2 regions of the Psychrobacillus sp. FSL H8-0483 genome follow, and region 2 is predicted to be linked to the other one. Evidence: predicted binding sites of a transcription regulator. Region 2 holds the regulator's gene; the other holds the start of a gene.

Region 1 (11,647 bases), 270 kb from region 2:
GGAAATCAAGTACTCGGTAAAGTACTCCATCTACTAAAATTGTTAATCCTGTTTTAAAATCATTTACTGAAATCATTCTTTTCCCTCCAAATTTAAGCTAGTATTAATAATTCTTTTGTGGAATGTGTTAGCTTTTCTAAACCATTTTCAGTTACAAGTGCATCATCTTCGATTCGAACACCGCCAATATTTGGCAAGTAAATACCAGGCTCAATCGTAATAACCATACCTGGTTCTAGTACAACATCCGAACGGAAAGATAACCCAGGACCTTCATGCACTTCTAGACCAATGCCATGTCCTAAAGAATGTCCAAATGCTTCACCGTATCCTTTTGATGCAATATAATCGCGTGCGATAGCGTCCGCTTCTTTCCCAGTCATACCTGGTTTTACTTTTTCTAAAGCAAGTAGTTGGGCATCCAAAACAACCTGATAAATCTCTTTTAATAGTTCGGTCGGCTCTCCAACTGCTACAGTACGAGTTGTATCGGAAATGTATCCATTGTATACAGCTCCAAAGTCTAATGTAACAAAATCGCCTTCTTCAATTACTTTATCCGTCGCAACTCCATGTGGAAGTGCAGAACGAATACCTGAAGCAACGATTGTATCAAAAGAAGAAGAAGTTGCACCACGCTTACGCATGAAAAATTCTAGCTCATTGGACACTTGAAGCTCTGTCATTCCTGGTTTTATGTATGTAACAATATGCTCGTATGCTTCATCCGCAATACGACAAGCTGCCTTTATTATACTAATCTCTTCTTCGGTCTTAATCAAGCGAATTTTTTCTACTAACCCAGAAAGTGGTACTAAATCAGCTGAAATTGCTTGTTTGTACATTTCAAAACTACTGTAAGCCACATCATCTTTTTCAAAACCAAGAGAATGGATACCTAACTCACTCACTTGATTTGCCACTTCTTCGATTAATGTTTTCGTATGTTGTACAATACGGAAGTCTTTAATTTGACTTGCTGCTTGTTCTGTATAACGGAAATCAGTGATGAATACAGCATCCTGTTTAGAGACAATCGCAACACCTGCAGTACCAGTAAATCCGGTCATGTAACGTCTACTATGTCCATTCGTAATTAGTAATGCGTCAACACCTCGTTCTTCTAATGCAGCACGTAACTTTTCAAGTTTCATCTTTAGCCCTCATCTCATTTTCTAAATAACATCTATCTGTTATTTTAGCATAGGAAACGAGGACGGTAAATTTTCATTTACTTAATGGAGTATCCTGTGCATGAAAGATGGCTGATTCCATTAAAAATCGAACGAATATAATAACAATACATATAAAAGGTACGGATAGTTTTTTAATCGTCTTTTCAATTGAATCTGCATCTAAAATAATCCATTCTAAAGCAAATGCTATTAGTAATCCTAATACGAGGCTAGTAATCGACACCGGAACTTTTATGAATAAAATGCTAATATAATACAAAGCAATACAGACAGCCCAAGTAAATAGAAATAAAACTCCCCATTTAACGGACACATTACTTTTACTAAACATCTCAAATGTATGCGAAAAACCAATCGGATTCCATTTTATAAAATGAAAGTACGATAACATTTTCAGCATAATCAGCGTTCCCAGAGACGCAACCAAACTAGTACTAATAGATAAAGTTTTCATAAATAAATCAAGTCTCCTTTTTCACTTAGTTTGTGTTTAGAAGAAAATTATTAAACAATAAAAAAGTAAATAAAAACACACGCTGAAAAACTATTACTCAGCGTGTGTTTCTTTTAGTTAATAATTATAGTCCGCATTTTAATTGCGCGTTACAGTTTGTACATGTGTTACATCCACCCATTTCTTCTACCGTTCCTTTACGGCAAACCGGGCAAGTGTCCCCTACTTCTGATCCAATGGTTACATTCGTAGAACGTAAGTCTTGAATAGTATCAATTAATACAATCGGTCGTTTTTCAAATACTTTTTCTTCTTGTGCTTGTTCTTGATCATCCAGCGTATTTTCTTCCGCTTTCAGTGTAAGAACTTGAGAATCACGGCTGCCATCAACGTAAACCGTACCGCCTTTTGCACCACCGCGGTATAAACGCTCATATACCCCTTCTACTTGTTCCACAGTATATCCTCGTGGAGCATTTACTGTTTTGGAGATAGAACTATCAATCCAGCGTTGAATAATACATTGGACATCTGCATGGGCTTCAGGCGCTAACTCCATTGCAGTAACAAACCATTCTGGTAAATTCTGTTCATCTGCATTATTATTTGCATGTAAGTATTCTTGTACAATATCTGCTTTTACTTCGATAAATTTACCTAAACGTCCACTTCTATAATAAGTGAAAGAATAGTAGGGTTCTAGACCTGTTGAAACACCTACCATTGTTCCAGTTGAACCGGTTGGAGCAACTGTTAATAGATGAGAGTTTCGAATACCATTCTCTAAAATGGTTGCTCTAATTTCTTCTGGCATTGATTCCATAAAGCCTGTTTCCGTAAAGGCTTTACGAAGTCGATTCGTTTCGTCTTCTGACTCGCCTATTAAGAATGGGAAGCTTCCACGTTCTTTTGCTAACTCAGCAGATGTTTCGTACGCAGCAATAGCGATCGTTTTAAAGACCTCATCGACTAATACATTACCTTCTTCCGAGCCATATTCCTTTTCACAATAAATTAAAAGATCTGCAAGCCCCATAACACCTAGTCCTACACGTCTTTCTCCTAAGGCTTGTACTTTATTTTCCTCTAAGAAATACGGAGTAGCATCAATTACGTTATCTTGCATACGTACACCAACGCTTACCGTTTCTTTTAATGCTTCCAAGTTAACTGTTTTTGTTTCTTTATTTGCAAATTGAGCTAAATTGACAGCGGCTAAATTACAAACCGAATACGGTGCAAGTGGTTGCTCCCCACAAGGATTTGTCGCTACTACTTTTTGTCCATATGCTCGAGCATTTGTTTTTTCATTCGCATTGTCTATGAAGAAAATACCTGGTTCTGCAGAGTAAGTAGCACACACATTGATTAGATTCCAAAGCTCTTTCGCTCTCATTGTGCGATATGTTCTTACTGGATAGCCCATTTGTTCCCATTCACGAACATCTCCGATTTCATGCCAATGTTTGTTATAATAATCCATTTGCTCTGGAGTGTAAGATTCAGTTGCAGGGAAACGTAATGCAAAGTCTGCATCTTCCTCCACTGCTTTCATGAAATCGTCTGTCAGTGTTACTGAAATATTCGCACCAGTTAAAAATTCAGGATTATGAACCGAATAAGTTCCCCCATCACGCAGTTTTGTTTCTGCATCACGAATTATTTCATCGTTAAAGCCACCTAAGCCAGGAATCGCTTTGTAGTTTACAATACCTTGGTACATTGCTTCTTCCTGGTTTGTTAACGGTTTGAATTTTAGCTTGTCCTTCGCTAATTGTTTAATCGTTTCATCATTTGTGTTTTCAATCAAGAAACGTAGAATTCGCGGATTTTGCATCTTAGAAATGATGAATTCTGCAATATCAGGGTGCCAGTCGGCTAACATAATCATTTGTGCTCCCCTGCGTGATCCACCTTGTTCCACAAGATGTGTCAATTTAGCTATATCATCTAACCAAGAAACAGATCCGGAAGATTTTCCGTTTACTCCACGAGCAAGAGTGTTTCGTGGACGTAGGGTCGAACCGTTTGTTCCAACTCCACCACCACGACTCATAATTTCCATCACTTGTTTACGATGATCACTAATTCCTTCACGAGAATCAGCAACAAATGGCATCACATAACAGTTAAAGTATGTTACATCTGTTCCAGTTCCTGCTCCATAAAGTACTCGTCCAGCAGGAATGAATTTTAATGTAACTAATTGTTGATAAAACTTTTCAAACCATTCTTTTCGCTTTTCCTCTGTTTTTTCCACAGAAGCAAGACCCGTGGCATTACGTTTCGCAATTTGTTCATAAAACACTTCAAGCGGTTTTTCAATAATATTAAGTGAACGTTTCACAATACCTGACTGTAACTCGTCATTGTCATCGATTGCACTACGGTAGTCTTCTTCGATTAATACTTCGGCAGTTTTTGTCGAATGATCAATCGATACAATATGACCTAACCCACGTGCAGGAAATTTAGGATCTGCTTTTACCGTCAAAACGACAAAATCTCCTGCTTTTAGCGTTTTCTTTTCCGTATCTTTAAATGAATAACGGTCAATCATAACTAATCGGGAAACACCTTTGTGTGTTAATTTCATATCTTCTGTAATTGGGTGTACTTGTGGAAATAATTCAATGTCTTTGTTTAACTGTTCAATGTTAATGGTTGCATTTTTATTCTGAGATGCTAATACCATCATATTGCCTCCCTTTAATTTATAATTTTCAACACTATATATAGTATAATTTCATTTACAAACGATACTATATGTTGTGTTATTTTGCAAATGACCCGATCTGATGAAAACCTATATGTATCAGTAGTCAATGGACTAATTTACCAAAAAAAAAAAATTATTTTTTATAGTTCCACTCATCATTTGCATAACGCCTGTTTTCAAGGTCTTTAACGTAGTTTTCTTGTTCCTCCGTTAACGTAAATTCAACTAAATCTATTTGTAATGCATCTTCAAATCCTTTTTTAAATGCTACTTTGCATTCGTCGACCGTTACCGGTTTTTGTATTAATTTGTTGATGGCAACAGCTTTTTGCGATAAGCTATTTTTTACTCTTTTTCTCAGTTCATCCGAAGAAAATTTAAATGTTTGAATAAGTTTTTCTTCATCTAGATCTAATAGAATTGCACCATGTTGTAATATGACACCTTTTTGTCTTGTTTGTGCACTACCCGCTACTTTTTTACCTTCTACAACAAGCTCATACCAACTTGGTGTATCAAAACAAACAGCGGTCCTCGGTTTTTTTAAATCCTGCTTTTTTTCTACCGTATTTGGTATAGAGAAGTAAGCTTCTAATCCAAGATTCTGAAAACCTAATAATATGCCTTCACTAATAACACGATATGCTTCTGTCACTGTGGCTGGCATATCTGGATAACTCTCCGAAACAATTACACTATACGTTAGCTCATGTTCGTGGAGTACGCCTCTTCCACCAGTAGGTCTTCTAACAAATCCTAACCCTAAACGCTCTACTGCTTCCATATCAATTTCTTTTTCAACGGATTGAAAATAACCAATGGATAAAGTTGCAGGATTCCATTCATAAAATCGAACTACTGGCGGAATAAGCCCTTCACTATGCCAATCTAGCAACGCTTCATCCAGTGCCATGTTATAAGATGGACTACAAGCACCTGAATTAATAAAATACCATTTTGTCTTTTCCATCAAAACTCCCCCTCACAATGCTATTCATTTTATCAAATAGATTGTATTGTATCTAGCAAATCTTTTATAATGAATATGTAAACATAGAAAGGGGAAAGACCGTGTTAGATTTTCTGTATATAATCATCGCAGTACTAGTCATCTTTTTAGTCTATGCAGGTATTTCTGCATTCCGACTGAAGAAAGCCGTAACTAACCTTACGCAAGAACAATTCATCGAAGGCTATCGTAAAGCGCAATTAATCGATGTAAGAGAACCAAAAGAATTTGATGGAGGACATATTTTAGGAGCTAGAAACATTCCATCCTCTCAACTTCGTCAGCGTTACAAAGAAATTCGCCCAGACAAACCAGTTTATTTATATTGTCAAAGCAGTGCTCGAAGTGCTCGTGCAGCAATGTTTTTAAAGAAAAAAGGCTATACACAAATTCACCAGCTTCAAGGCGGTTTCCGCGGTTGGACTGGCAAGATTAAATCCAAATAATACATAAGGTTCTTCTATTTCAGAGGAACCTTTTTTGTTAGAGAAGAAAGTTTAAACTTCTTCCGTACTTAGTTAGTACTAGTCTCCTATCGCCTTGCGCTTTTCTTATTGAATCATCCCACTTTTGGAGGTACTGCATGCACAAGCATATTTTATTTTCCCACAATGAAGATTTCAGACATTCCCATCCGAACTATGAAGACTACGCAATTGTCTCTAAACGAGCTATTAATTTCTTAAAAGAACGTCGTCTCGGCAATTGGCAAGCTATCGATATTGGAGAGTCCATTTTGCAACTGGATAGTAATTTATTAGAAATGATGGAGAACCATCTCATAACGTATGAAGTATTAGCGTCCATATTCGAAACGAAAACTCAGGGCAAAATAACAAGTAAATCACAATTGTCGATTGAAAGCAAATTAGAGATTGTGGAAACGTTCGATAATAATCTCATCTTTTTTCCAGAATATGATGTAGCTATGACACTTGTCTTTAATTATTCTGGTGGTAACACTTGGCCAGAATATCATTTTTTTGCAACTTCTACCGAAACCGCTCTTGCTTTTCTGAAAGAAATTAATGAAAAGATGCGTCAATTACTAATGCAATCCGTTACGTATTTGGTTGATACTGAACATGGAGTACAACGTAGAAAATATGGGGAACAAGCATCGGTAAATAGAGAAGATGTATTACTAGACGAAAGTATTAAACAGGATATTTTCCGTTCCATTGATGAATTTTTTAAGGAAGAGGGACATTTTTTTAAAGAGTATGGTCTCCCATATAAACGTGGTATTTTACTATACGGGTCACCTGGCAATGGAAAAACTACTTTAGTTAAATCCATAACAGGCTCAACAAAAGCTCCTGTTGTGTATTGGCAAATTACCGAATTCACTGGCAGTCATTCTGTACAAGAAGTGTTTGGAATTGTCACGAGATTAGCACCTGCCATATTAGTAATCGAGGATATTGATTCAATGCCAGAATACACTCGTTCTGTCTTTTTAAACACGCTAGACGGCGCTCAATCAAGAGAAGGATTATTTATCATCGGTACAACTAATTACCCTCAGAAAATCGATCCTGCGCTTATTAATCGTGCTGGCCGATTTGATCGGGCCTATGAAATACCTTCCCCTTCTGAAAAAGTTCGAGAAAGCTATTTACACAAATTGGATATCAAGCAAATTTTTACAGACGAACAACTTGTCGATATGGCCAAACGTACAAAAGGTCTTTCTATGTCACAGTTAAATGAGCTCTATATGTCTGTTGCTTTGAATTGGCATTACGACGGAAAGCTAGCCTACGAAAAACGTATCGAGGAACTACTCAAGCAGAATAAGCGATCAATCAAGAATGAATGGGATAAAGATGAGCATTCTATTGGATTTTAAAAAGTAAGAAAAGCGCAAGCGCCCTCTAAGTACAAAACCTGTCTTGTATCGTTTTCGGAGATCTTTGAACAGACTTATTGCTATATCACTACCGATTGATTTTTTAGAGAGGCTGGTCGTGACTAACGTCACGACCAGCCTCTCTTTTCTCGGTAATCTTATGGCGTTTGCCTGTCCGTCGCCTCATTCAACAGTACGAATAAGGTTAAGATCTTTTTGAATAATGAGTGAAAAGATGCTTCCTACCCTTTTAAAAAGGAGGTTGTTATATTAGTCACCTTCCTCCTATGGTATTAAGATAAACAGAGTAGTAAATTTGTCGTTTTTATGAGAAGTTCGAGCGTATGCTTCTCGTTTCTTGTCATAGTTTAAATAACAGTTCCAAAATAAGTGCAGCAAAAGGGAGCCATATTGCAAATGCAAAATGTACATAATATTCTTTTGAGTGTTTGGCATGCTTTTTTACCATATATCCTCTGTAAGCATACAAAACAGACATAAAAAGAAATAGCCATATTCCTAAAGGAATGGGATTTAGCGGACGATATATCCCATTTTCCAATTCTGAGATACTTGCAAATAGTATCCCGACAAGAGCAATAAACAAAAGAACTCCCTCCACGATCACCTGGTCAGAGTTAAATCGTTTCGTATACTTAAGCTTCTTTGGTAAATGATATTTCTTTTTGACAAACCTATCTAAAATAAAAATACTAGCTAATATTAAACAGCTTAAAAAAATCTTAACCCAAAAGATGTTCTACCACCCTTTCTTCAACAGCATATGTTGAAAAGTAAGTACTCTAAAAATAACTCTATGATTCCCCTAAATTAGCGTGCGTGTTAATTCAGCTGAACTTTTCACGCTCTTCCCCCACTTGCTCCCTAGTCAACTTCACTATCCTTTTTATACGGTAAATTGTTAGGAAAGTTTCAAATTTGTTAATTTTTTCAACATAATCATTACTTTTGGATTTCTACGATATAAAAAAGCGCGATCCATATTAGGATCGCGCTTTTTACTTTATGCTTTTGTGTAACGTAATACTGGTTTACGCGCAGCTTTTGTCTCGTCTAATCGATTAATAACCGTTGTGTGTGGTGCATGTTGAACGATTTCTGGGTTTTCTTCTACCTCTTTTGCAATTTGAATCATCGCATCACAGAAAGCGTCTAATGTTTCTTTAGATTCTGTTTCGGTTGGTTCGATCATCATACCTTCCTCTACATTCAATGGGAAGTAGATTGTTGGTGGATGGTATCCGAAATCAAGAAGACGTTTTGCTATATCAAGTGTACGAACGCCTAATTTCTTTTGACGACGACCACTTAGAACGAACTCATGCTTACAATGACGATTGTATGGCAGATCGTAATACGCTTCTAAACGTCTCATCATATAGTTTGCATTTAATACTGCATACTCGGTAACTGCTTTTAGACCATCTGGACCCATTGAACGAATGTATGTGTAAGCACGAACATTAATTCCAAAGTTTCCGTAGAATGGTTTTACGCGACCAATCGTTTGTGGACGATTGTATTCGAACGTATATTTGTCATCTTCTTTAACAAGTACTGGACTTGGTAAGAACGGAATTAGGTCAGCTTTAACTCCAACTGGACCAGAACCTGGACCACCACCGCCGTGAGGACCTGTAAATGTCTTATGCAAGTTTAAGTGAACACAGTCAAAGCCCATGTCTCCAGGACGTGCCTTAGACATTACAGCGTTTAAGTTAGCTCCATCATAATAAAGCTTACCTCCAACACCGTGGATGATTTCTGCTAATTCTAAAATGCTTTCTTCAAATAAACCTAATGTATTTGGATTAGTCAGCATTAGAGCAGCTGTATCAGGACCAGCAACACGACGTAAGTCTTCTAAATCTACTAAACCATTTTCATCTGATTTAACCGTAATAGTTTCAAAACCTGCGACAGTCGCTGATGCAGGATTTGTACCATGAGCAGAGTCAGGAACAATTACTTTTGTACGGTGCGTATCGCCATTTGCTTCATGGAATGCACGGATCATCATAAGCGCTGTCCATTCACCATGTGCTCCAGCAGCTGGTTGAAGCGTTACTTCATCCATACCAGTAATTTCTACTAAAGATTGTTGCAATTCATACATTAATTCCATTGCACCTTGTACAGAAGACTCATCTTGTAGCGGGTGAATGTTAGCAAATCCAGGGAAACGAGCAACTGATTCGTTTATTTTTGGATTGTACTTCATCGTACAAGATCCAAGTGGATAAAATCCTGAATCTACCCCGTGGTTACGGTTAGATAAAGCTGTATAGTGACGCATAATATCAAGCTCAGATACTTCCGGTAATTCTGCTTCTTCTTCGCGAAGCATACCTTGTGGTAATAGAGTAGCTAGATCTACTTCTGGCACATCCAGTTCAGGTAAGTTATACCCAACACGGCCTTCTTTCGTAATTTCAAAAATTAGTGGTTGATTATCCTTATGCATAAAGAGCCCCCATTTCTTGCACGAGTGCATCTATTTCTTCTTTTGTACGTTGTTCTGTAACAGCAATTAACACATGATTTTTAAGGTCTGCATTTACTCTACCTAGATCGAAACCACCGATAATTCCTTTTTCAAGAAGTACTTTGTTTGCATCTGCAACTGCACCGTTCACTTTTACGACGATTTCATTGAAATGAGCTCCTTGGAAAGGAACTTCAAATCCAGCTTTTTCAAACGCTTGTTTTGCATAATGTGTCTTCGTGATATTTTGAATCGCGATTTCTTTTACACCTTTTTTACCAAGTGCTGTCATTGCAACAGAAGCCGCTAGTGCGTTTAACGCTTGGTTCGAACAAATATTTGAAGTAGCTTTGTCACGACGAATATGTTGTTCACGAGCTTGTAAAGTTAATACAAATCCACGACGACCTTCTTCATCTGTTGTTTCACCAACTAGACGACCAGGAACTTTACGCATTAATTTAGAAGATACTGCAAAGAAACCACAGTGTGGACCACCAAATGCTTCAGAAATTCCAAATGGCTGAGCATCTCCAACTGTAATATCTGCTCCAAATTTACCAGGAGGTGTTAGTGCACCTAATGCAAGTGGGTTAGCAGAAACAACAAATAGCGCTTTTTGAGCATGCGTCAGTTGTTCTATTTTAGCTAAATCTTCAATTTGTCCAAAGAAGTTTGGATACTGTACTAAAACAGCAGCTGTTTCTTCATCTACTAATCCTTCTAAAATCGCTAAATCAGTTACTCCATCTTTCGTTGGAACAGTAACTACTTCCACGTTTTGACCTTTGGCATACATTTTAACAACGTCAATATATTCAGGATGAACAGCTTCCGAAACAACTAATTTTTTTCTGCGAGTATGACCTGCTGCTAAGTTACCTGCTTCTGCAAGTGCAGTCCCACCGTCATACATAGATGAGTTAGCAAGCTCCATTCCAGTTAATTCACAAATCATTGTTTGGAATTCAAATATAGCTTGTAGCTCCCCTTGTGAAATTTCTGGTTGATAAGGAGTATACGCCGTGTAAAATTCTGAACGAGAGATCACGTGATCAACGATGATTGGCTTAAAGTGATCATAAACTCCAGCACCTAAAAAGGAGGCGTATTGTTTGCTATCTGCATTTTTACTCGCAAGTGCAGATAATTCTTTTAATAATGCTGATTCCGCTTTAGCTGGATTAATATTATACTCACCTTTAAAACGTACTTTCTCCGGAATGTCTGCAAACAGTTCATCAATAGTGGAAATGCCAATTACATCTAACATTTCCTTTTGATCTTGTTCAGTCATTGGTAAATAACGATGCTTCATCAATGGACAACCTCTTTCTGCAAAATTATTTTTGTCGTTTATAAAATGGTGTTGCAACCGTAATAGCTTTTAATCGTTTATTTCTGATTTCAATTTCTATTTCTTTACCGATTTCAGCAAATTTTGCGTCAATTAACGCGAGACCAATATTTTTCTTCAATGTAGGAGATTGCGTTCCTGTTGTCACAAAACCGATTTGCTCTTCTCCTGCGAAGACTGGGTATCCAGTGCGTGGAATTCCTTTATCAATCATTTCAATTCCAATACTTCTTCTAGGTACTCCATTTTCTTTTTGGTCGGCTAAAACAGATTTACCGTTGAAATCCTGTTCTTTATTTAGTTTTACGACAAAGCCTAAACCTGCTTCTAATGGAGTTATATCTTTCGAAAGCTCTTGGCCATATAAAGGTAAGCATGCTTCAAAACGTAAAGTGTCGCGCGCTCCAAGGCCGCAGGGAAGAATTCCTTCTTCTTTACCTGTTTCTAGGATGCTGCTCCATAATTCCGTAACATCACTGCTTGCTGCGTAAATTTCAAATCCATCCTCACCTGTATAACCTGTTCGAGAAACTAGAACAGACTTACCTGCAATC
Region 2 (11,647 bases):
ATTTCATAGCGATGCATTGTACCTAACTCTGCAATACGTAGAGGTAGATTACGATAAGAATGCATGCCGTTTTTGAAAATCATCATATGGTGAGGACAGTTCATTGGACGCATTACAAGTGTTTCATTGTCCATTTCCATTGGAGGGAACATGGAATCCTGATAGTGCTCCCAGTGACCGGATGTTTCATAAAGCTCCTTCGAACCAAGAACAGGTGTGTATACATGTTTGTAGCCTAGCTTTAACTCTTTGTCTACTATGTAGCGCTCAATTACACGGCGAATTGTCGCACCATTTGGTAGCCATAGTGGTAAACCCTGTCCTACTTTTTGAGAATTCATGAAAAGATCTAATTCTTTCCCAATTTTACGGTGGTCACGCTCTTTTGCTTCTTCTAGCATTTGTAGATGCGCTTGTAGGTCTTCTTTTTTGAAGAAAGCAGTCCCGTATATACGTTGAAGCATTTTGTTGTCACTGTTTCCGCGCCAGTAGGCACCAGCAATACTTAATAATTTAAATTCTTTTAACTTTCCTGTAGATGGTACATGTACGCCGCGACAAAGGTCGAAAAATTCACCTTGTTCGTATATAGAAACTTGTTCTCCTTCAGGAATTGCTTCTAGTAGTTCTACTTTGTATTCATCATCTTTAAATTTATCAAAAGCAACTTGACGAGAAACGTCATGTCTAACAATTTCAATATTTTCATTAATAATTTTTTTCATTTCTTTTTCGATTAACAGTAAATCTTCTGCAGTAATCGGTTCAGGTGAATCAATATCATAATAAAACCCGTTTTCAATAACTGGACCAATTCCTAATTTTACATCTTTAAACAAACGCTTTACAGCTTGTGCAAGTAAGTGAGCTGAACTATGACGAAGAATTTCTAAAGCTTCATCGGATTCTGGTGTAATAATTGCAATGTCGCCATCTTCTGTAATTGGTGTTTTTAAATCAATTAGTTGACCACTTAATTTACCCGCCAAAGCTTTTTTACGTAATCCCGGGCTAATCGATTGAGCTATTTCTTCTGTTGTTGTAGACATCGGAAATTCCTTTACTGCTCCATCTGGGAATTGCAATTTAATAATTTCTGCCATTTTGAACACTCCTCTTAAATAAATGTAAAAAAAACAAAAAACCCCATCCCTAAAAAGGGACGAGGTTCAATCGTGGTTCCACCCTTCTTCTGTCTATCCAAAATAAAAATAGACGAAGCTCTGCATCGGCTAACGGGCCGGTGACCGACAGCTGCTAAATAATTAGTTCACAGCTATTGCTCCAAGGTGGTAAATCGATTGCCGATACTTAAGAAGCTTCCAGCCAAGGCTTCTCTCTCTTAAAAGTCGTACAAACTGATTGTTGTCCTCTTCAACGCATTTACTTATTCTTATGAAAATGATTATACGCCACCAAAAAACCATTTGCAAGTCGTTCTTAAGAAAATCACAAGGCTCACTTAATTCTACTTGAGCGTTTTGGTTCGATTCCGACGAAACGATTGTTCTTGCGCAAGTTTATCGCTGAAAATTACTAAAAAAAGTTAATTTTCTCTCCAGTTCTTCCCTTTGAGTGAAATAGGAATTGTTAGCGCACGGATTCTCTCCATTATTCTGCCGGCTTTCACCACTTCTTTTTCACCACGTTGGGTAAATGATAAATGATGCTGCAATTCATCATAATTGAAGTTGGACGACATAAATGTAGGTAATTGCTCTGACATTCTGAAATGAAGGATGGTGCCTAAAATCTCGTCTCTTGTCCAACTCGACATCGTTTCCGCACCTATATCATCTAGCATAAGAACAGGAGCACGCTTTACAAATTCAATTTTTTCAGCAAGTGACTGATCTTGAATTGCTTGTTTCATTTCCCTTAAAAATTCCGGAACGTATACAACTACCGAGTGTATATGTCTAGCTGCCAACTCATTAGCTAATGCCCCTAACAGATAGGATTTCCCAACCCCAAACTGTCCGTAAATATAGAGCCCTTTTACTGGCAATACATTCGTACTTTCCCACTCGTTTAAAAAGTCTTTTGCAGCGCGAACTGCTACTACACGACTTCCATCCTCTAAATCAACACCAGAAAGACTAGCTTCCATTACTTCTTTCGGCATATGAATGCTATCTATCATAGATGTTACTTTCTTCCGTTCATCCTCAATGACGCCGCGCTTACAGCGTACATATTCTGAATCAATTAAGTTTCGATCCAATACAAGTTTTGGCTCATATCCTTTTAGGTGATTCACGCATTGCTCTAAAGAAGGACAGGACACACAATCATGGGATTGAGACTTATACTCATAGAGTTTACTTAAGCTTCTATCTACAATTTGCTTGGAAATATCGGCAGCATTTTCTTCCAAAAACTTTTGTACTCCTGGATTTTCTAAAACTTCCTGTTTCATGTCATCTAATCTAGAGGTAAATTCCGGTGATATGACTCTTTTTAATGTTTCATTTATTCGTTCCATCTGCGTCACCTACCTTTTCTTGACACCTAGTTCGGCTAGTAGTTTTTGTCGTTCTTCATCTATATTTTGTATTCCATTCGTTTCGTTTCCAGATTGCTTTGTTTCCCCATTTTTTTTGTAAAACCAGTCCGGAACTTTTTCTTCGCGTGTTGGTTTTTTCGCATAGGATTTCTGCTTAGAGCCTTCATTTTTCCATTTAATATATTGTTCATGTTCATTTCTTGCCAGCTCCATTGCTTGCTTTGCTGTTTTTACATCTTTTCGCATCCAATGGGAAGCAATTTTTTCTGCATAGTTTTTCGTCAGCTTCATATCCGTTCGAAGAAGTACATATTGCAATAAAACATTTACAACACCAATAGGCATTTTATAGTGAGTCACAAAATAATTCGCTAGTTGGACATCCGCAAGAATGGGCTCTTTTCCATTTGCAATATCTTTTAATACAACTGTTGGGGAAGTTGTTTCTAAATAATGTATCAGTTCCTCTTCTTTCGATAAAGGTTGACTATTTTTTGGAATTGGCTTTACCTGTTGTTCCATTATTTTCTCAATGACTGGTGCAGTTTTGGAAACAGTAAGTTTATAGTAGTCTGCACATGCTTTTTTTAATCTAGCCTCTGAAAGATGTAATTCGTCATCCAAAGCAAGAATAACCACTTTTTGCATTTCAATTGGATTTAAATTATATAAAAACCCAAGTTTAGCAATCACTTCTTTTGCTTCAATGGTCATCGCAGATTTTGGTACCAATTGTTCGGATAAACCTTCTTGTAATAAAGCAAAATCGAATTCTTCATAGTAAAAAGGAATAGAAGACTTTCTTTCTTTTGATTCAAATTCATCTGTATGGGAGATAACACTTCCGGTTTTCGTAGACGGTTTAAAAACATCCATAAACGTTCGAGAAACATCTGTAAATCCATTATTCCAATTTGCTTTATGTATATAGCGGTTTCGCAATTGTTTATAAGCATTTTCTCCAATTTTATTCAGCAAAAACATGGACAATAGAGGGTCCTTTAAAAAGGACTCTGCGTCTAAGGGAGCAGCGAGCTCGTAGTAAAAAACACGGCCATCTTCCTCTGACTTTTGCCATGTACGAAGCAATCCTATAGCTTCGAGAGCTATTCTCGCCTGAAAGATCTTGCCTATTGAAACACCTAATACATTCATGAGTTGATAATGCGGCCATTGTTCGTTGTTTCTTAATTCTCCATCTGCCCATAGTGTTAAATACAGGCTAATGCCTTCAGCTCCAACTAGTGGTTGATAAAATAAAGTTAATAACTGACGATCATAGTCTGAAAAAGAATATGGCAAGCGAATCATATACAAATCTGCTGGCTGTAGCTCCTTATATAACATCGACAATTGCGCCTACTCTCCTATAACTTATAATGATGGATTCTTTTTAAGAATCTCTTTTAGTTCATCAATAAATACATTTATATCTTTAAATTGACGATATACAGATGCAAATCGAACGTAAGCTACCTCATCTATTTCAGCTAGCTTGTCCATCACTTTTTCGCCTACTTCCTCAGACTTCACTTCGGAATTACCAGTTCTTCTTAATTCCTTTTCAATGGAAAACACAACATCTTCTAATTGATCAAGCGCAACTGGTCTTTTTTCGCAGGCACGTATTAATCCACGCAATATTTTTTCACGACTAAACTCTTCTCGTGAGCCATCTTTTTTTACTAATATTAAAGGAGTTTCTTCTACCTTTTCAAATGTGGTGAATCGAAACCCACAGTCCTCGCACTCTCTTCTTCTTCTAATCGCCTTGTTGTCATCCACTGGACGAGAATCGACAACTTTTGTCCCATTAAAATGGCAAGCTGGGCATCTCATATAGACCTCTCCTAAATCTTCACGTTAATTTATATATCTATTATAGCAACATTCTTCAATAAAATCGAAAAAGCAGAGGAATCTCTTCCTCTGCTCAATCATTTAGGATAAAGTTTATTACGCTTGAACTGTCATACGTGATTTAGGTGCATTTACTGGACCCATACCACGAGGCATTTCCAACGTTTCGCGTATTCCAGCATTAAGAGCATCTGCAATATAGTTAGCTGCGATTGATGGATCTAAATCACCACATGTATATACATCAATGCTCGCATAACCATGCTCTGGAAAGCTGTGAATCGTTAAATGCGATTCGGAAATAATAACGACTCCACTTACACCTTGTGGTGCAAATTTGTGAAATGCAACTTCTCTGACTTCTGCTCCAGATTTCAGTGCAGCATCAACAAATGTTTGCTCGATAAATTGCATATCGTTAAGTTTGTCGAAATCGCACTCCCATAGTTCTGCAATAATGTGACGTCCCATTGTTTCCAATGTCCGTTTCCCCCTTTGATTAGTTTTATTTTGAACATCAAAGTTGACTACCACGGGGGAAAGTTAGTCCTAAGAGGTCCTAACCCTTTAAGTAGTCTGTGAACGTTAAGTAACACGATTCTCATTATATGTTGTTTTAGAAAATTATGCAACATATAATAAATCCTTTTTCTAAAAAAATTAGAAAAAGGATCCACTATTAAAGGCCAGTAGCAACTTTTTTCGTTAAGTCTACGACACGAGCTGAATAACCCCACTCATTATCATACCAAGCAAGAACTTTAACTTTACGATTTCCGATTACCATTGTAGTTAGGCCATCTACAGTTGAAGAGTTTGTTGATGTATTAAAATCGATAGACACAAGTGGTTCCATCGTCAAACCAAGAATACCTTTCATAGGTCCTTCCGATGCATTCATAAATGCAGCATTCACTTCTTCTACAGTTACATCTTTTTTCAAATCTACTACTAAATCTACTAAAGAGACATTTGGAGTAGGTACACGAAGTGCCATACCATGAATTTTCCCTTGTAGTTCAGGTAAAACCAATGTTAGCGCTTTTGCAGCACCCGTAGAAGTAGGTATAATCGATTGCGCACATGCACGAGCTCGTCTTAAATCTTTATGTGGATTATCTAAATTATTTTGATCATTCGTGTAAGCATGAACTGTAGTCATTAGACCATTCTCAATTCCAAATGTGTCATTTAACACTTTAGCAACTGGTGCTAAACAGTTAGTCGTACAGCTTGCGTTTGAAATAATATGGTGAATAGCTAAATCTAACTTGTCGTCATTTACACCCATCACAATGGTTGCATCTTCATTTTTGGCAGGAGCAGTAATAATTACTTTTTTCGCACCAGCTTTTAGGTGAAGAGATGCTTTTTCACCATCATTAAATTGACCTGTTGACTCTATAACAATATCAACATTTAAATCTTTCCAAGGTAAGTTTCCTGGATCACGCTCGTTTACAATTTGTACACGTTTTCCATTTATAATAAGTGTATTTTCTTCAATCACTATTTCACCAGAGAAAGTCCCGTGTGTTGAATCGTATTTAATCAAATGCGCTAACGTTTCTAATGGGTATCTTGCATTGATTGCGACAACATTTAAATCCTCTTGTACTATTGCTTGGCGAAACACCATTCGTCCAATACGACCAAAACCATTAATTGCAATTGAAGCTGACATATTTGAAAATCCTCCTGTAACTGTGTGATACTTTATGTTTTATTGCCATGCATTAGTATAACACATTTTTCGAATTATGCACTCCCAATTGACACATTTAATTTTTTTCTCTTTGTCAGCAATTAGCAGTCCCAACTATCTAAAACTTTTTTCAACTGTTCTTCTGTAGATTGTAGCGTTCCATTATTATAAATCACTGCATCTGCCCCTTTTTCTTTAATCGAAAGAGGTAGTTGAGACTGGATTCTTGCTTTTGCTTCCTCTAATGAATAGTTATTCCTAGCCATTAGTCTTTGCAACTGTGTTTCCTCTGTCACTGTAACCACGAGAATTTTATCTACATAAGATTGGAGCTTACTTTCAAATAACAAAGGAATATCCATCACAATCGTTGGATGGCCATCTTTTAAAAGTTCTTCTTTTTGACGAATCATTTCTACACGAATTGCGGGGTGTATAATATCATTTAATTGTTTTCGCTTTTGTGGAGTTGAGAAAATGATGGACCCTAATTTCTCACGGTTAAGTGAACCATCCTCTGAAATGACTTCCTTCCCAAATACTTCCTTAATTGTTTCCAGCGTCTTTGTTCCTTTCTCTACCACAACTCGTGCTACAACATCAGCATCAATAATTGGATAGTTTAACGCTTTTAACATATCCGAAACTGTACTTTTCCCACTTGCAATACTTCCTGTTAAACCAATAATCATGTGAATCCTCCGTTACCTCTGACATATCCCGCAATAAGTTGAAGTTCGACCAGCAATCGTTTTCTGCTTCGTTTTCGTCCCACATATAGGGCAACTCTTTTTACCATACATTTGTAGTCTATTTTGCATATTCCCGGCTTCCCCGTTAATCGACCGATAATCGGAAATGCTACTTCCTCCATGTTCAATACTATCTAATAGGACAAGGACGATTTCATTAAATAATTGTATTCTTCTTTCTTTACTAATACGTTTTACTTTTCGAGCCGGGTGAATTCTCTTATTAAATAACGCTTCTGTTGCATATATATTTCCGCAACCAGACACAACATGTCCATCCATTATGAATTCTTTGATTGCCTTATTCTCATACTTTGGCAAGACGCTCATTTCCAGGAAATGCTCTAATGCACCGTGGTCAAAAGGTTCTGGGGCCATGAGCAATAAAGGGGGGTAATCCGCTTCGTTTTCTAATAAACGAAGCTCTCCGAAACGACGAATATCAGCGTATACGAGCATGTCACCTTCTTCAAAATGGAAGATGACATGTACGTGCCGCTTAAATTTTTCTTCTACTATTTCATGGAGATTCCTTACGTAAAACCAGGCCCCAGACATAGCAAGGTGAGAAACGAGTAACTGTGGGATACCGTCTTTAGTTAAATGAAAATAAATATATTTAGAACGTCGCTCTATTCTTTCAATTGTCTTTTCGGGTATCGCTTTTCGAAAAGATTCCACGTCCGCCCCTTTAATAATTGCTTCCTTCCCATTTGCTTTCGAAGTAATAATTGTTTCCGAAACATCTACCGATCGAATTATTTTACCCGTTACAATGGGTTGTAACGAACGAACGAGTCCTTCCACTTCAGGTAATTCAGGCATCTAAAAAACTCCTTATTTCGTATCGTACCAGGATGAACCAAATGCATAATCTACTTTTAATGGAACGATTAACTTAATTGCAGATTCCATTACTTCTGGAACTATTTTTTCAAGTAATGCAATTTCTTCTTGTGGTGCTTCAAAAATTAATTCATCATGCACTTGCAATAGCATTTTCGTTTGCATATTTTCCTCTTTTAAACGCAAAGCCATGTTAATCATAGCTTTTTTAATAATATCTGCAGCGCTTCCTTGAATAGGCGTATTCATCGCTGTTCGTTCCGCAAAGCTGCGAAGATTAAAGTTAGAGCTTGTTATTTCTGGTAAATATCTTCTTCTATTTAAAATCGTCGTAACATACCCTTTATGTTTAGCTTCTTGGACAATTTCATCCATATACCCTTTTACGCCAGGGAAGCTATTTAAATATTGTTCAATAAATGTTGCTGCTTCTTTTCTAGTAATATCCAAGTTCTGAGATAAGCCGTAATCGCTAATCCCGTAGACAATTCCGAAGTTAACCGCTTTTGCAGCTCGTCTCATATCCGACGTCACATCTTCTTTTGCTACATGGAATACATCCATTGCCGTTTTGGTATGAATGTCCATATCGTTATTAAATGCTTCCACTAAGTTTTTGTCTTCAGACATGTGCGCTAGTACGCGTAGTTCGATTTGAGAATAATCCGCTGCAAACATAACCCATCCTGCATGAGAAGGAACGAATGCTTTACGAATCTTTCTCCCCTCTTCTAAACGAACTGGAATATTTTGTAGATTTGGATTTATGGAACTTAAACGACCAGTAGAAGTAAGCGCCTGCTGATAGCGTGTATGAATCTTTCCATCTTGTTCATGTATCTCTTTTAACAATCCTTCAATATAAGTTGAGTTGAGTTTACCTAATTGACGGTAGTGAAGAATTTGTTCAATGATTTCATGCTCACTTGCTAACTTCTCTAGTACATCCGCTGCAGTTGAGTAACCAGTTTTCGTTTTCTTTAAAGGAGGCAATCCTAATTTTTCAAATAAAATAACGCCTAGTTGTTTAGGTGAATTAATATTAAATTTTTCTCCTGCTAATGCATAAATATCTTTTTCAATGGATTGCAACTTTATTTCTAAATCGTGGCCCATTTCAACAAGAATTTGTTTATCTACTTTTACGCCGTCTGATTCCATCGTCCCAAGAATGGACGCGAGTGGTAATTCGAGTTCTTTATAAAGAGCGTACTGCTCATTTTCTTCTAATTTTTCTTCTAGAATCGGCTTTAACTTCCACACCGCTTGCGCTTTTCTTGAGGCGTGTTCTGCAAGCTTGTTCTGTTCAGGAGTTGTCTTTTTCGCGCCTTTTCCATAAATATTTTCATTCGTTAACACATTATAATAGCCAAATTCTTTTGCAATGATAGATACGTCATCAGATGAGATCGATGGATTAACAATATAGGCTGCTAAAAGTAGATCAAATTCAACCCCTTGAATGCTTACGTCGTATTTTTTACTTACAGCTTGGGTCGCTTTCGAGTCGGCTAAATACTTCTTCTTGGAATCATCCTCTAGCCACTCACGAAATGCTTCTGACTGAAATGCCTTAGCTTCAGGAACGAAATATGAATGTTCCCCATCTGATAACGCAATCCCTAATAACTCTGTTGTATGATATTGTTCGTCATACATTTCAAGATGCACGGCCATTTCATCCTGTAAAATAGCAGCATCTATTTGCTCTATTACTTCAAACTTAGTTTCTGTTGTAGTTTGTTCTTCTGCAACATACTCCGATTTTTCAAGAAGTGTTTTAAATGCTAGCTCTTTCCAAATAGTGATCACTTCATCCATATTCGGACCACTGTATGTTAAATCTTCTAAAGAAACATCGATTGGTGCATTTGTTTCAATCGTCGCCAGAACTTTACTCATTTTCGCTTGCTCTTCATTAGCCGTAAGTTTTTCTTTCAACTTCACTCCACTGACTGTATCTAGTGCTTGATAGAGATTTTCTACAGAACCATGTTCTTTTAATAATTTTATAGCTGTTTTTTCACCAACTCCGGGAACACCTGGAATATTATCAGAGGCATCACCCATTAATCCTTTCATATCAATAATTTGAAGAGGAGTTAAACCATATTTTTCTCCCACGTGAGCTGGCGTATACTTTTCAATATCTGTAATTCCTTTTCTCGTAATGTACACAGTCGTATTGTCCGTTGCTAGTTGCGTTAAATCTTTATCACCAGAAACAACGATTACTTGTTGGCCCTTCGCTTCCGCTTGCTTACAAAGCGTCCCAATAATATCATCTGCTTCGTACATTTCTAACTCATATCTTTTAATGCCATATGCATCGATTAACTTACGAACATACGGAAATTGTTCGGAAAGTTCTGGTGGAGTCTTCTGTCTTCCACCTTTATATTCACCAAAAGTAGAATGTCGGAAAGTTGTTTTACCAGCATCAAATGCAACGAGCATATGCGTAGGATTTTCTTCGTCCATAATTTTTTGAAGCATCAATGTAAAACCATAAACCGCGTTTGTATGTATTCCATGTTCATTTGTTAGTAAAGGTAAAGCAAAAAAAGCTCGATATGCAAGACTATTCCCATCTAATAAAAGAATTTTTTCGGATGACATATATTTCACTCCTTCAATTTGAAATGTGGCATTTTTTACGAAGAGCTATTCTCAGGGACAGCTCCTCTTCTGAATTTATTTATACAAATAAAAACCGTCATTCCCTATATCTTACCATGAGAGTAAGGGGAATGACGATTCATAACCTATTCTAAATAACCAGAAAGAATTCTAGCGTAAGGAGAATCAGATGGAATAATAATCATCGAATCTTCCCCAATTGTTTTTTTATACGATTCTAGCGTTCGGTATAGGGAATAAAACTCAGGGTCTTTTGAAAAAGATTTGTTATAAATCTGCGCTGCCTCTGCTTCTCCCTCTGCTTCAATAATAGCAGCATCTTTTTTAGCAGATGCAAGCATTTCTCTCACTTGTCGATCAGTTTCAGCTTCAATACGTCGCTTATCTGCATCCCCTGTAGATAAGAATTTTTGTGCAATACTCTGTCTTTCGGATATCATCTCATTATAAACCGATTGTTCATTTTCTTCTGGTAAATCTATACGTTTAATACGCACATCTACTACTTCAATCCCATACTTATCCTTTTCGAGTAGTTCGTTGACATGCTTCGTAATTTGATCGTTTAGGCTACCACGAGATGAGTTTTCATCATTTATAATATCACTATATTCTAGTTGGCCAAGCTCTGAACGAACGACGGAATAGATAAATTCTTCCATACGAGAACTAGCACCAACTAAGCTACCTGCACTCGAAATCATTTCTTTTGCATTTACAACGCGCCAAACTGCATAGTTATCAATGATGATACGTCTCTTATCTTTCGTGTTAATCTCTTTTTCAGAAAGTTTATAGTTCATTTGATATTTTGGAACGGTTGTGACACTTTGAATGAATGGTACTTTCATATGCAAACCAGGCGTCTCTTTTACATCTTTAATTTCACCGAACTGGCGGATTATTTTGTATTCGCCTTCTTTTACAACATAAATATTAGCAAAAGCTATGACAATAACGACAAACATTATGAAAATAGCAATAAATGACTTTGTATATTTTTTGTAGTCAATTGGAGTCTTTTCTTTTTTAGGTTTATTTTGTACGGTTTTAAATTTGGATTCCATATTTGCAAAAGGATTATTATTATCTGCCATTATTGCCCACTCCCTTCCTCAGCCTTAGTTTCTGTATCCTTTGAAGTTGGTGGTGGTGTTTGTTTTGTAGATTCTAGTGTTTGAAGTGGTAAATACTTCATCGTGCCACCGTCGTCATTCATAATATAGATTTGGGCATTCGGTAAAACAGCATCTAATGTTTCCATTACAAGTCGTTGTCTTGTAATCTCTTTATTATTTTGGTATTCCGCATAAAGCTTATCAAAAAGCGCAATATCTC

The links. The regulator NrdR, encoded in region 2, represses ribonucleotide reductase genes. The targets are predictions, from matches to a motif close to AACACNATATATNGTGTT.
Region 1: a site for NrdR is predicted at 4,376-4,393, ahead of MHB48_RS12440 (vitamin B12-dependent ribonucleotide reductase). Genes of this name have one in related genera too.

Annotation. Positions count from the first base shown of each region.
Region 1 covers NZ_CP152052.1:2,602,651-2,614,297, forward strand. Annotated here, with positions in the region: gene efp (elongation factor P) at 1-76, opposite strand, end outside; gene MHB48_RS12430 (aminopeptidase P family protein) at 93-1,154, opposite strand; gene MHB48_RS12435 (hypothetical protein) at 1,228-1,650, opposite strand; gene MHB48_RS12440 (vitamin B12-dependent ribonucleotide reductase) at 1,775-4,345, opposite strand; gene MHB48_RS12445 (biotin/lipoate A/B protein ligase family protein) at 4,503-5,339, opposite strand; gene MHB48_RS12450 (rhodanese-like domain-containing protein) at 5,441-5,824, shown strand; gene MHB48_RS12455 (ATP-binding protein) at 5,962-7,230, shown strand; gene MHB48_RS12460 (DUF4181 domain-containing protein) at 7,592-7,987, opposite strand; gene gcvPB (aminomethyl-transferring glycine dehydrogenase subunit GcvPB) at 8,255-9,715, opposite strand; gene gcvPA (aminomethyl-transferring glycine dehydrogenase subunit GcvPA) at 9,708-11,054, opposite strand; gene gcvT (glycine cleavage system aminomethyltransferase GcvT) at 11,080-11,647, opposite strand, start outside.
Region 2 covers NZ_CP152052.1:2,873,172-2,884,818, forward strand. Annotated here, with positions in the region: gene thrS (threonine--tRNA ligase) at 1-1,103, opposite strand, end outside; T-box leader at 1,156-1,387, opposite strand; gene dnaI (primosomal protein DnaI) at 1,547-2,485, opposite strand; gene MHB48_RS13775 (DnaD domain protein) at 2,495-3,853, opposite strand; gene nrdR (transcriptional regulator NrdR) at 3,881-4,345, opposite strand; gene speD (adenosylmethionine decarboxylase) at 4,463-4,846, opposite strand; gene MHB48_RS13790 (glyceraldehyde-3-phosphate dehydrogenase) at 5,046-6,050, opposite strand; gene coaE (dephospho-CoA kinase) at 6,173-6,763, opposite strand; gene mutM (DNA-formamidopyrimidine glycosylase) at 6,776-7,648, opposite strand; gene polA (DNA polymerase I) at 7,661-10,288, opposite strand; gene MHB48_RS13810 (protease modulator HflC) at 10,435-11,376, opposite strand; gene hflK (FtsH protease activity modulator HflK) at 11,406-11,647, opposite strand, start outside.